Regions from separate parts of the Lawsonibacter sp. JLR.KK007 genome, predicted to be linked through region 1. Evidence: riboswitches for the same ligand, from Rfam matches in the RefSeq annotation. Region 1 holds a riboswitch; the other holds the start of a gene.
What was found. A riboswitch is a leader RNA that binds a small molecule or an ion and turns the genes downstream of it on or off. The one in region 1 is predicted to bind FMN.
Positions count from the first base shown of each region.

Region 1 (4,263 bases):
CGCCTCCTGGATCAGATCGTCGTCCAGCAGGCCCATGGCGTCTAACAGATGTTCTGCCTTCATACCGCGACCCCCTCCCGCTCCAGCTCCTGCTTCAACCGGGTCCGCATCCGGTGGAGCCTGGATTTCGTCTGTCCCACGCTCAGGCCGAACCGGTCCGCCAGACCGTTCAGCGGCTCCAGATAAAAATACCGCCGGACGAACAGCGCCCGATCCTCTGCCGGGTATGTTCGGAGAAAGGCGGAGATGATGGCCGCCGTCTCGCTGGCCTCCAGGTTCTCGTCGGGGCGGCGGTGGTCGGGCAGGCAGTCCTCCAGCTCGTGGAGGGCCACCTCCACCTGACTGCCGCCCCGCTTGGCCGCCTTCAGCCGCCGCCGCCGGTCCAGAGACAGGTTCCGGGTCAGCTTGCCGAAGAAGGCGGACAAGATCCCGGGCCGCTGAGGCGGCATGGCGTTCCAGGCCCGGAGCCAGGTGTCGTTGACACACTCCTCTGCGTCTTCCTCCCGGTCCAGGATGCGCCGGGCAATGGTGTGGCAGTAGGGACCATATTTCGCCTCGCTCTCCGCGATGGCCTGCTGGGACCGGGCCCAGTACAGATCGATGATCTTACCATCCTCCATATTGATATGCCTCCTTTTGCTCTAAGCCTCCCTTCGCAGCGGGAGGTGGTATTCGCAACGCCAATGACGGAGGGTTGTCCCCGATCGCAATGTATCTGGTACGATTCAGAGAAATCCTCCCCAGCTCCGCCAGGGTCCTTTTGCGAAGGGGGCCGTTGTCTACCTATACAGACGCAAAACCCGCGCCGAAGGGTTCGCCCCCGGTGCGGGTTTTTGAAAAATTTTATGCCAGCGGCTCAAAGTCGGAGGCGGGGTGCTTGCACAGGGGGCAGATATAGTCGGCAGGCAGCTCGTCCCCCTCGTAGACATAGCCGCACACCTTGCACACCCACCGTTTCTTCTCGCTGGGGGCGGCGGAGGCCCCGGGCTTGGGTTTGATGTGGGCCTGGTAGTAGGCGTAGGTGGCGCTGGGGACGGAGGAGATCACCCCGCCGTCCAGTACGTCGGCCAGGAACAGGGTGTGGGTGCCCAGGTCGGTTGCGGAGACAACCTTGCAGCTCAGCCAGGCGTTGGTCCCCTGGGTGACGCAGCAGATGCCGTCCGCGTCCCTGCTGGTGTGGTCCTCAAAGCCGGCGAATTTGTCCACATCCCGGCCCGACTGGAAACCGAACCGCTGGAACAGGTCGAATTTGGCCTCCTCCGACAGGATGGAGACGGTGAATCGGCCCGTCTCCTTGACCATGTCGTGGGTGTAGTTGCTCTTGTTCACCGCGATGACAATGCGGTTGGGGTCGGTGGTCACCTGGATGGCGGTGTTGGTGATGCAGCCGTTGTCCTTGTCCCCTTGGCGGGCGGACAGCACAAACAGACCATAGCTCAGGGAATACATAACCTTGTTGTCCATAAAAGCTCCTCCTTATTTTGTAGTTTGATGGCTATGGGACCAGTTTACCATAGTCTGTCCGAAAAGTCCAGAAATAAAACAGGAATCAGTCCCGGGCAATCCGCTCCCCGTATGGGACGACCGGCTTGTACAGCAGCAGGGCGCCCGCCGTGTTCAGGCCCCCCTTGAGCAGGTTGAAGGGCAGAAAAACCGGGAGCAGCAGCTCTGCCGCCGCCTGCCGGGAACAGCCCATGTAGACCGGCGCGATCAGGTAATTCCAGAGGAGCATCATCACGACCATGCACCCCCAGCCGCACAGGAGCCCGCCGGCCGCGCCCGCGAAGGTCCGTCTCCTCCGGTAGATCAGAGCGGCGGTACACGCGAAGGAGCAGCTGGAGATCACATTCATCAAAAATCCCAGCACGCCGTTTTCGCTGACCGTCAGCAGCTCCGCGAAGGAGACGGTCACGGCGGCGGCACAGGCGGCGGACGGCCCGAAGATCAGCCCGCTGACCGCAAGCACAATGTCCTTGGGGTCGTACTTCAGGAAAAGCACCAGAGGGACCCGTCCCACGGCGGCGGCCCCGTAGGCCAGGGCGCAGAGCATCGCGGCGGCTGTCAGCTTTTTTGTACTGTGTTTCATAGAAAAACCTCCCGAAAAAAATGGACCCCTGAAGGCACGAATGCCCTTCAGAGGCCGATCATTTCGGTGTATGTATAAGGTCAACAGAGCAGCGTTCCGGACGGGCGAAAAAAGTGCGGAAGCCAGCTGTTACGCTGACCGGTTCCATACACCTTCTTCAAATCCAGACTATACTGTCGGTTTTGGAGTTGCACCAAATCAGCGCCTGCGCGCTCGCGGACTGTACCGCCGATCGGGAATTGCACCCTGCCCTGAAGACATTTCATGATTCAGTTGTCTATTTTAGTATAGCATAGAAGAACGCGGTTGTCAACCGCCCTCCGGCTTCCACAAAATTTTGGTTGACATTGTAGACCAACTGTGTTATGATTGGTCTACAATGTAAACCAAAGGAGGGTTTCCTCATGGACGGCATCAACCTGACCAACAGCGAATGGTACGTTTTGGACTGCCTGTGGGAGCGGTCCCCCCAGACGGTGATGGAACTGGTGGGGGCGCTGGGCGAGCGGCTGGGCTGGGCCAAGAGCACCACCATCACCACCCTGCGGCGGATGGAGGACAAGGGTCTGGTCCGCTGCACCGTGGAGGGCCGCGCCAAGCACTACTCCCCCAACCTTCAGCGGGAACAGGCCGTCCAGGGGGAGACCCGTTCCTTCCTGGACAAGGTCTACCGGGGCAGCGTGGGGCTGATGATGTCCGCTCTGGCGGAGAACAAGGCCCTGTCCAAGGCGGAGATCGACGAGCTGTACGAAATTCTGCGCAAAGCAGAGGAGGGACAGAGATGAAATTATTGACAGAATGGGCGGTCACCTCCGGCGTTCTGATTCTGATCGTGCTGGCGGCGCGGTGTTTGCTCAAGGGCCGGCTGTCCGCCCGGTGCCGCTACGCCCTGTGGGGGGTAGTCCTCCTGCGGCTGCTGGTGCCCTTCCAGGTGGAGCTGCCCGCCCCGGTTTCCGACGCTCTGCCGGTGCTGGCCTCCAATCTGGCCCTGGAGGTGGGGCAGTGGGAGGAGCCCTCCATCCCCCTGCTCTCCCAGGGGAGCAAGCCCGTTGCCGAGTTCAATCTTGACATCGAAACCACACTGGAGCCGGGGGATATCATATCCTACTCAGACGGAGCGGGCTGTCTGCGGCGAGATGGGGAGACAATTACCTGGTACCGCTATATCCTGTCCCCGGAACAGATTGTTCTTGCCCTGTGGCTGGCGGGGGCGGGGCTGACGGGAGCGGCTATTCTGCTTTCTAACCTGGGTTTTTCCCTGAGGCTGAGAAAGCGGCGGGAGCGGTTGGAGGGTTTGGACGCCCCCATCCCCGTCTATACGGCGGTGGGCCTGCCCTCCCCCTGCCTGGCCGGGGTGCTCCGGCCCGCTGTCTATGTGACCCCCGGGGCGGCGGAGGATGAGACCGCCCTGCGCCACATCCTGGCCCACGAGCTGACCCACTATGCACACAAGGACCACCTCTGGTCCCTGCTGCGGTGCTTGGCTCTGGCCCTCCACTGGTACAACCCCCTGGTGTGGCTGGCGGTGGCGCTGTCCAAGCAGGACGGCGAGCTGGCCTGCGACGAGGGAGCGGTGGCCCGGCTGGGGGAGGGGGAGCGTATCCCCTATGGCCGTACCCTGGTGGATATGGTGGCGGCACGGTCCCCGCGGCCCCGTGACCTGCTGTCCTGCTCCACCGCCATGACGGGCGGGAAGAAGTCCATCCAGCAGCGGGTGGCCGCCCTGGTGAAGAAGCCGGAGACAGTGAAGACCGCCCTGTTCGCCGTGATTGCTGTCGTCGCTCTGTCTGCTGTGTTCGTCTTTGCGGAGCGGGAGGAGCCGGTTCGGAACTTATACGGTCCGTACCGGTATCAGGTAAGCCATACCCAGGCGGTTCAGTTCTCCCCATCCCTCATCTCCAGCCAGATCTACCCCGCCCCCATCACCGACCCCGACCTGCTGGAGCAGGCCCTGGAGATTTTGGACTCAGCCGCCGACCTGCTGAATACCCCTGAGGAGCTGGATCTGGATCTGTCCGACGCCCCGTTTCTCTCTCCCCGCGTCACCCTGCTGGAGAGCCCGGACGACAGAACAAGCGGACACACCTATCTGCTGTACACCGTCCGCGCCGTCAACCGGGACTGGTGCTTGCTGGTCACACCCGCTGAAATGGGCGCGGAGTCCTACCGTGTGGCAG
Region 1 is NZ_JAYWSY010000002.1:723,352-727,614, forward strand. Features, by position in the region: gene VV088_RS13430 (hypothetical protein) at 1-63, opposite strand, end outside; gene VV088_RS13435 (RNA polymerase sigma factor) at 60-620, opposite strand; gene VV088_RS13440 (flavin reductase) at 844-1,464, opposite strand; gene VV088_RS13445 (ECF transporter S component) at 1,550-2,086, opposite strand; FMN riboswitch at 2,233-2,349, opposite strand; gene VV088_RS13450 (BlaI/MecI/CopY family transcriptional regulator) at 2,491-2,871, shown strand; gene VV088_RS13455 (M56 family metallopeptidase) at 2,868-4,263, shown strand, end outside.

Region 2 (4,263 bases), on a different contig from region 1:
GTCATCCATGGCGTCCCGGCGAATGTTCCGCAGGGCCACCTTGCCCTCCTCGCCGTACTTGCGCACCTGCTTGGTCAGCTCCTTGCGGCGCTCCTCGGTGAGCTGGGGGAAGGCCAGACGGAGGACCCGGCCGTCGTTCTGGGGGTTGATGCCCAGGTCGGAGGTCTGGATGGCCTTCTCAATGGCCTTCAGCAGGGACATGTCGTAGGGCTGGATGGTCAGGGTCCGGGGATCGGGGGAACCGATGTTGGCCACCTGGTTCAGCGGCGTGGGAGCGCCGTAATACTCCACCATGATCCGGTCCAGCACGCCGGCGTTGGCCCGGCCCGCCCGGACGGCGGCGAAATTGGATTTAACCACCTCAATGGTCTTCTGCATTCTCTCATCATAGCTTACGATCTCAGGGCTCATGGTCATTACTTCCTTTCTTGTTTTTATCCCACAATGGTCCCAATGGTCTCGCCCATCACCGCGCGGTAGATGTTTTCCGGGTCCTTGAGTGCGAAGAGGAGCACCGGGATCTTGTTGTCCATCGACAGCGATGTGGCGGTGGAGTCCATCACCTTCAGGTGCTGAGCCAAAACGTCGTCGTAGGAAATGGCGTCGTACTTCGTGGCGGTGGGGTCCAGCTTGGGGTCGGCGGAGTAGACGCCGTCGATGTTCTTGGCCAGGAGGATGACGTCCGCGTCGATCTCGGCGGCCCGGAGAACGGCGGCGGTGTCGGTGGAGAAGAAAGGATTGCCGGTGCCGCAGCCGAAAATGACCACGCGGCCCTTCTCCAGATGGCGGATGGCCTTGGAGCGGATGTAGGGCTCGGCCACGGCCTGCATCCCGATGGCGGTCTGTACCCGGACCTCCACCCCCTTCTGCTCCAGCACGTCGGCCACGGCCAAGGCGTTGATGGCGGTGGCCAGCATACCCATATGATCGGCCCGGACCCGCTCCATGGCTCCGCCGCCGTCCTTCACACCCCGCCAGAAGTTGCCGCCGCCTACCACAACGCCCACCTGGACCCCACGGTCCACACAGCGTTTGATCACGTCGCAGACCCGGCCGATCACCTGGAAGTCCAACCCCCGGGAAGCCTCTCCTGCCAGGGCTTCGCCGCTGATTTTCAGCAGCACGCGTTTATACTTGGGCTGATCCATGAACTACCCCTCCTGTTCGTTTTCTTGCCTCTATTTTAATATATTTTTTACCGTTTGCATAGAGGGTAAGTCAAACTTTTTCAAATTGTCCACAATTTGCCCGTCCGGCGAAAATTAGGGGTTGCATTTTCTCCGCCGCTGTCGTATAATAGAGCAGACAACTGGATACGATGTCTTCAGGGCGGGGTGAAATTCCCCACTGGCGGTAAAGTCCGCGACCGGACACGGAAACGTGTCCGCTGACCCGGTGAAACTCCGGGACCAACGGTTACAGTCCGGATGGAAGAAGATGTGTGTGAAACAAAACACGCGCCGTTTTGGTGCGCGCAAGCACGCCTCCTTGTTTGTTTTGACACCTGGAAGACATGGTCTTTCAGCGGTCAAATACAAAAAAGGAGTGTTTTTTATGTCCAATCCCGCCACTGTCTCCCATTCCAGACGCGCCATCTCCACCCGGGCCATCACCGTCACCGCTATGCTCTCGGCGGTGGCCTGCGTCCTGAACATCTTCGACTTCCCCATCCCCTTCCTGATCCCCGCCTTCATCAAAATGGACATCGCTGACCTGCCCGAGCTGCTGGCCGCCTTCTCCCTGGGGCCCTGGTACGGCGTGACCGTCACCTTCCTGAAGAACCTGCTCAAGGTCATCATCAAGGGCACCTCCACCGCCTACGCCGGCGAGCTGTGCAATTTCATCCTGGGCGCCGCCTTCTCCTTTACCGCCGGGGTGATCTACCACTACAAGAAGTCCCGGAAGAGCGCCCTCATCGGCGCGCTGGCCGGGGCGGCGGTGATGGCTCTGCTCTCCATCCCCTGCAACTACTTCATCTCCTACCCTGTCTACACCAAGTTCATGGCAATCGACAAGATCATCGCCGCGTATCAGGCGATCCGCCCCGGCGTCAACGGCCTTCTGGAGTGCCTGATTATCTTCAACGCCCCCTTCACCCTGCTCAAAGGGCTGCTCACTGCCGCCCTGTGTTTCCTGGTCTACAAGCCCCTCTCCCCTATCCTCCACGGCGCCGGCAAATAAACCGGAAGCAGTCCTCCTCCTCTCTCACCAAAAGCGGGACAGGTTTTCACCTGCCCCGCTTTTTTGCGCGCTTTTTTTGCTGGCGCAGGAGGTACTTTTCCTGCCGCTCCTGCTCCCGGCGGCTTTGGACGTCCCGTTTCCGGGCCAGTCCCTCCTGCTCCCGCTGACGGCTTAGAGCCTCCTGGGCCCGGGTGCTGACGCCCCGCTCCCCGGTGGCCGCACGGGCCTCCCGCTGGACCCGTTTGGGATTCCTGTGCTCCGGAGCAGGGCGCTCCCCCTCCGCCGCCGGGCTGAACCGCAGCCTGTGCCACTCCGTTTCGATCCACTCATAGAGCTGGGCGTCGGTGGGTTCGGCTCCAAAGACGGCTCTGGCCGCCGAATACCCTGACTCGTCCCACCGCTCCGCGATCCCCACCCAGAAGGGCGGCTGGAACAGCACGGTAAAGCTGCTTGCATGTCGGTCCATATTCAGTTTCCTCCCTGATTGTGTGTCAGAGAATGGACGACCCGGGAGGGAAGGTTACTGACGGGAGCGCGGCCCGCGGACGGACTACCTACCGCCCTGTGTTTTTATCTCTGCAGTGCCATTATACCAGATCCGAACCAGCTTTGCAAATACCGCCTCCCTCTGCGATGGGAGGCGGTTTCACTTCTCTGTAAGTGCTGCTCCTGGATATCCCTTACGTCTCCACCACGGCCAGCACATCGTCCACGCTGGTCAGGGCCTGGAAGATCTCCTCCCGCCCCGCTCCCTGCCGGGAGCTGAGGGCCAGAACAGCGCAGGACGCCCCGGTCTCGTCGTTTTTCCGGTTGATCTCCAGGTCTACAATCTTCACGCCCAGCATATGGCACCGGTCCACCACCTCCTCCAGGCAGGAGGGCTTGGTATACTCCACATACACGCCGATCTCCCGGTTGCTCCGGAGCAGACGGTACTCCAGTTTGGAGAAAAACACCTCTGCCACCAGCACCAGGATGGTGGTATACACCGCCCCCTCGTAAAACCCGAAGCCGCAGCACAGGCCCACAATCGCCACCACCCACAGCCCCGCCGCGGTGGTCAGGCCCTTCACCCGCCGCCGCCGGGTCACCATGATGGTGCCCGCGCCGATAAAACCGATGCCGGACACCACTCCGGCCCCCATGCGGGCCACGTCCAGATAATAGTGCATCGTCACAAACAAATGCACGCTGGTCATGGCGGCGATGGCCGCCCCCAGACAGATCAGGATATGGGTGCGGAAGCCGGCGGGCCGGCGCTTCTCCGCCCGCTCGATGCCGATCACGCCGCCGCACAACAGCGCCAGCGCCACCCGGAAGACAACGCCGGACAGGCCCATCCCCCGCAAAAAATCCAATTCGTGCAGCATATCCCCGCCTCCTATATCTCGTCGATGGCCCGCACGTCCGGGCTGTAGGACAGATTGGCCAGCAGTTTGGTGTGGGACTGGCTTTTTGGCAAATGCAGATAGAGCACTACGCTGACTCCACCGCCGCTCTGTCCCTTCCGCTCCAGCTCCACGTCGAAGATCTGGATGCCCATGGCCTTCAGCAGGGCGATAAAGTCCCGCAGGCGCTCGGGGGACACCAGCTCCACATACAGATTCATGTTCCGGGACCGGGACAGCAGAAATTCCTCGATCCGGGGCAGCACCTTGATGCTCAGGAAAATGGCTGCGAAGCCCGCCAGCGCCCCCTCGTAGAACCCGGCTCCAATGGCCACGCCCAGGCAGGCCGAGGCCCACAGCCCCGCCGCGGTGGTCAGCCCCTTCACCTCCGACTGGTCGGTGATCAGGATGGTGCCCGCCCCCAGAAAGCCCACTCCGCCGATGGCCTTGGCCCCGATGCGGGAGACGTCGATCTTCTTCTCCAGCAGCGCCGAGACCTCCGCCCACTGGGTATTCATCATCACCCACAGATACTGACTCAGCACACCGGTCATGGCGGACCCCAGGCACACCAGCATATAGGTGCGAAAGCCCGCCGGACGCCGCTTGTGCTCCCGGTTGACCCCGATCATCCCGCCGCACAGCACCGCCAGCGTCAGCCGCAGGAGGACGGAGGGCATATTGAATTCCCGCA
Region 2 is NZ_JAYWSY010000001.1:597,499-601,761, reverse strand. Features, by position in the region: gene frr (ribosome recycling factor) at 1-411, opposite strand, end outside; gene pyrH (UMP kinase) at 435-1,148, opposite strand; FMN riboswitch at 1,317-1,443, shown strand; gene VV088_RS03485 (ECF transporter S component) at 1,555-2,181, shown strand; gene VV088_RS03480 (YjdF family protein) at 2,228-2,647, opposite strand; gene VV088_RS03475 (MgtC/SapB family protein) at 2,862-3,551, opposite strand; gene VV088_RS03470 (MgtC/SapB family protein) at 3,563-4,263, opposite strand, start outside.
Region 2: linked by a shared signal. The riboswitch ahead of VV088_RS03485 (ECF transporter S component) and the one ahead of VV088_RS13445 (ECF transporter S component) in region 1 are both predicted to bind FMN.